Regions from separate parts of the Streptomyces sp. NPDC060031 genome, predicted to be linked through region 2. Evidence: riboswitches for the same ligand, from Rfam matches in the RefSeq annotation. Region 2 holds a riboswitch; the other holds the start of a gene.
The links. Region 2 has a riboswitch for ZMP and ZTP ahead of glyA (serine hydroxymethyltransferase). Riboswitches for the same ligand answer to the same signal wherever they lie in the genome.

Region 1 (2,379 bases), on a different contig from region 2:
AGGAAACGGGCGGTGTGTGCGACGAACGGGCCTTCGCGTTCGATCTGTTCGTGCAGCTCGCGCAACCGGTCCCGGTACTGCCCGACCGTGAAGCCGGGCACCATCCAGATCACCTTCCGGAGAAAGTAGATCACGGCTCCGATGTCGTGGAACTCCGTTCGCAGTCGTTCCGAGCGCAGATCGACGACCTCGAGGCCGGCCTTCGTGGCGTCCGCCACGGCGTCGTCGGGGTGCCGGCCGCGCCGGGCCTCCTCCGGCTGGGGCCCGAGGAAGTACTCGACCAGCTCGAAGACGCTCGCCGGACCGACCTGCTGGGACAGGTAGGTGCCGGCGGGCCGGAGCACCCGCGCGATCTCGTCCCACCAGATGGTCACCGGGTGCCTGCTGGTGACGAGCTCGAAGGCCTCGTCGCCGAACGGCAGCGGCGGCTCGTCGGCGTCCGCGACCACGACCGCGCCGAGCGGGTGCAGCAGCCGGGTCGCCTTGGTGATGTTGGGCGGCCAGGACTCGGTGGCCGCCGTCAGCGGGGGCAGCGGTGCGCAGCCGGCGAGGACCTCGCCGCCGCCGGTCTGGATGTCGAGCGCGGAGCGGACCCGGGCCAGCCGCTCGCCCAGCAGCCGCTGATAGCCCCAGGAGGGGCGCTGCTCGGTGGCGCGGCCGTCGAGCCAGGAGAAGTCCCAGCCGTCCACCGATACGGACTCGGCCTCGGCCACGAGATGGTCGAAAGTACGCGTCATGCGTAGATCGTCCCAGCCCGGGCCCCGGTCATCCACCGGATGAGTCGACTACAGTGAGCCCCGGGCCGTGACTGGCGTTCGGGTGGATCACCACCGGGGAGCGGCCCGGCGTACGCGTCGTACGTCGGCTGCCGCGCGCCTGGGCGAACCGCTACCGCGAACCGCAGCGACGTTCAGGAGACCCCGTGACGACTGCCCAGACCGCCACCTCCACCGCCCGGCTGATGGACGGCACCGCCCTCGCGCGCCGCATCTCGGAGCAGACCGCCGCCTACGCGGCCAAGATCACCGAGCGCACCGGCACCGCCCCCTGCCTCGCGACCGTGCTGGTCGGCGAGGACCCCGCGTCCGTCACCTACGTACGCATGAAGCAGAACCGTTGCGCCAAGGCCGGGATCACCTCCCGCCACGTGGAGCTCCCGGCCGAGACCACCACCGAGGAGCTGGTGGCCGCCCTCACCGCGCTCTCCGAGGACCCGGAGATCAGCGGCATCCTGCTCCAGCACCCCGTCCCGCACCACATCGACGAGCGCGCGGCCTTCGAGGCCATCGCCCCCGGCAAGGATGTCGACGGGGTCACCATGCACTCCTTCGCCGCCATGGGCTTCGGGCTGCCGGGCTTCGTCTCCTGCACCCCCGGCGGCATCATGCGGCTGCTCGCCGAGTACGACGTCGACCTGACCGGCAAGCACGCCGTGGTGGTCGGCCGCAGCGCGATCCTGGGCAAGCCGGCCGGGATGCTGCTCCTGGAGCAGAACGCCACCGTCACCTACTGCCACTCGCGCACCGTGGACCTGCCGTCGATCGTCCGCCAGGCGGACGTGCTGGTCGCCGCGGTCGGCAAGGCCGAGTTCATCCGCGGCGAGGACATCAAGCACGGCGCGGTCGTCCTGGACGCCGGCTACAACGAGGGCAACGTGGGCGACGTCCACTTCGAGTCGGCCGCCGCCCGCGCCTCGCTGATCACCCCGGTCCCGGGCGGTGTCGGCCCGATGACCATCGCCGTCCTGCTGGAGCAGACCGTCCGGGCCGCCGCCGCGCAGGCCGGGCTGTCGCTCGCGGACCTGTAGCGGTCCCGGAACACGACGAACGCCCCGGGCCCTTCGGTCCGGGGCGTCGCGCATCCCCCGGCCACGGCACTAGACGCCGGAGGCGCGGCGGCGGGCCGCGGCGACGATGGGGGAGGCGCGGAACTCCTGCGCCAGTTCGGCCAGCGGCTGGGAGTCCAGGCGGTGGGAGTCCATCCGGTACGGGGCCGGGCAGCCGAGCCCCGCGCCCGGCCCGGCGCAGCCGTCGCCCGCGCGGTCGGCGGCCGCCCGGTGCTGGCAGGCCGCGGCGAGCATGGCCGCGTCCGCGACCAGGGAGGCCTCCCGTTCGGTGAGGCCCTGGGCGAGCGCGGCTTCGTGGGCGCGGCTGCGTACGGCGGGGTCGAACCAGCACGCGAGGGCCAGGATCCCGTCGTCGATCACCGACTCCCGGTGGATCAGCCGGATCCCGACCGGCGACCACCAGGTCATCGGTACGGTCATCACGCTGGACGCGGCGAACCCGCGCAGCGCCGCCCACAGCGGCTGCAGCCGCCGGTACTCGCTGAAGTCCCGCCAGGCCGCCGAGCCGCCGACGAGCGGCACGATGAACCCCG
Region 2 (2,379 bases):
GCCCGGGACGTCCCGCGACGTCAGGTCCATCAGGATCAGGTGGTTGTCCGTACCGCCCGACACCAGGTCGAAGCCCCGGGCCAGCAGCTCCGCGGCCAGCGCCTTCGCGTTGGCGACGACCGCGTGCGCGTACGACACGAACGACGGCTGCGCCGCCTCGTGCAGCGCCACCGCGATACCGGCCGTCGTCTGGTTGTGCGGGCCGCCCTGGAGGCCGGGGAACACCGCCTTGTCGATCGCCTTCGCGTGCTCCGACCGGCACATCAGCATCGCGCCGCGAGGACCGCGCAGGGTCTTGTGCGTGGTCGTGGAGATCACGTCCACGTGGCCCACCGGGGACGGGTGCGCGCCGCCCGCGATGAGGCCCGCGATGTGCGCCACGTCCGCCACCAGGATCGAGCCCGCCTCCTCGGCGATGGACGCGAAGGCCGCGAAGTCGATCGTCCGGGGCAGCGCCGTGCCACCGCAGAAGATGATTTTCGGCCGCTCGGCCAGCGCGAGGTCGCGCACCGCGTCGTAGTCGATGAGCCCCGTCCCGGCGGAGACCCCGTACTGCACGCCCCGGAACCACGAGCCCGTCGCCGACACGCCCCAGCCGTGGGTCAGGTGCCCGCCCATCGGCAGGGCCATGCCCATCACGGTGTCGCCGGGCTTCGCGAAGGCCAGGTACACCGCCAGGTTGGCCGGCGAGCCGGAGTACGGCTGCACGTTCGCGTGGTCCACCCCGAACAGGCCCTTCGCCCGCTCGACGGCCAGCGCCTCGACGCGGTCGATGTTCTGCTGGCCCTCGTAGTACCGGCGGCCGGGGTAGCCCTCGCTGTACTTGTTCTGCAGCACCGTGCCGGAGGCCTCCAGCACCGCCGCGGACACGTAGTTCTCGCTCGGGATCAGGCGCAGGGTCTCGGCCTGCAGGGATTCCTCCGCCGCGACGAACGACGCCAGTTCGGGGTCGGTCGCGAAAAGGGCGGGATGGGCGGACGGCTGGCGCGCGGTCATGGCGGCTCCTCCGGGGTCGATGTCAGATCTCGTCCCCGCGAGGCCCAGGCGAGCGGCCCTGTGTGCGGTCGTGCCCGCACGACTCCCCCGGAGTCGGTTCTCCGTGCGCCAGTCGTCGTGCGTACCGGCCACCTTAGCGGGCGCGCCACGAGAAAGGTTTCTCCGTCCGGTATACGAGCGAGGATGGAGGGTGACGCCACCCTCGTCACAGGCCTGACGGACGATCGGAGACCCCGTGTCGACAACTGCTGATGCCATCCGTTCCGCCGACGCGCACAGCGCGCACAACTACCACCCGCTGCCCGTCGTCATCGCGACCGCGGACGGCGCGTGGATGACCGACGTGGAGGGCCGCCGGTACCTGGACATGCTGGCGGGCTACTCGGCCCTCAACTTCGGCCACGCGAACCGCCGCCTCCTCGACGCGGCCCGCGCCCAGCTGGAGCGGGTCACGCTCACCTCCCGCGCCTTCCACCACGACCGCTTCGCCGACTTCTGCACCGAACTCGCCGCGCTGTGCGGCAAGGAGATGGTGCTGCCCATGAACACGGGCGCGGAGGCCGTGGAGACGGCCGTGAAGACCGCCCGCAAGTGGGGCTACGAGGTCAAGGGCGTCCCGGACGGCCACGCCAAGATCGTGGTCGCTGCCGACAACTTCCACGGCCGCACGACGACGATCGTCTCCTTCTCCACCGACCACGACGCCCGCGACCACTTCGGGCCGTACACCCCGGGCTTCGAGATCGTCCCGTACGGGGACCTCACCGCGCTCGCCGCGGCCGTCACCGAGAACACCGTGGCCGTACTGCTGGAGCCGATCCAGGGCGAGGCGGGAGTCCTCGTGCCGCCCGCCGGATACCTGCGCGGCGTACGGGAACTGACGCGCGCGCGGGGCGTCCTGTTCATGGCGGACGAGATCCAGTCGGGCCTGGGCCGCACCGGCAGGACCTTCGCGTGCGAGCACGAGGACGTCGTGCCGGACGTGTACATCCTCGGCAAGGCCCTCGGCGGCGGGGTCGTGCCCGTCTCCGCGGTCGTCGCCGACCGGGACGTGCTCGGCGTGTTCAAGGCGGGCGAGCACGGCTCCACCTTCGGCGGCAACCCGCTCGCCTGCGCCGTGGCCCTGGAGGTCATCGCGATGCTCCGCACCGGCGAGTACCAGCAGCGCGCCACCGAACTCGGCGACCACCTGCACCGGGAGCTGAACCTGCTGGTCGGCGGGGGCGCGGTGACGGCCGTACGGGGACGCGGGCTGTGGGCCGGCGTCGACATCGACCCGGCGCTCGGGACCGGCCGGGAGATCTCCGAGAAGCTGATGGAGCTCGGGGTGCTGGTGAAGGACACCCACGGTTCCACGATCCGCATCGCGCCGCCGCTGGTGAT

Region 1: linked by a shared signal. The riboswitch ahead of ACFWB8_RS16540 (bifunctional 5,10-methylenetetrahydrofolate dehydrogenase/5,10-methenyltetrahydrofolate cyclohydrolase) and the one ahead of glyA (serine hydroxymethyltransferase) in region 2 are both predicted to bind ZMP and ZTP.

What each region holds. Positions count from the first base shown of each region.
Region 1 is NZ_JBHWVM010000031.1:72,368-74,746, forward strand. Features, by position in the region: gene ACFWB8_RS16535 (methyltransferase domain-containing protein) at 1-737, opposite strand, end outside; ZMP/ZTP riboswitch at 795-889, shown strand; gene ACFWB8_RS16540 (bifunctional 5,10-methylenetetrahydrofolate dehydrogenase/5,10-methenyltetrahydrofolate cyclohydrolase) at 962-1,807, shown strand; gene ACFWB8_RS16545 (MAB_1171c family putative transporter) at 1,877-2,379, opposite strand, start outside.
Region 2 is NZ_JBHWVM010000090.1:10,342-12,720, reverse strand. Features, by position in the region: gene glyA (serine hydroxymethyltransferase) at 1-996, opposite strand, end outside; ZMP/ZTP riboswitch at 1,032-1,122, opposite strand; gene rocD (ornithine--oxo-acid transaminase) at 1,232-2,379, shown strand, end outside.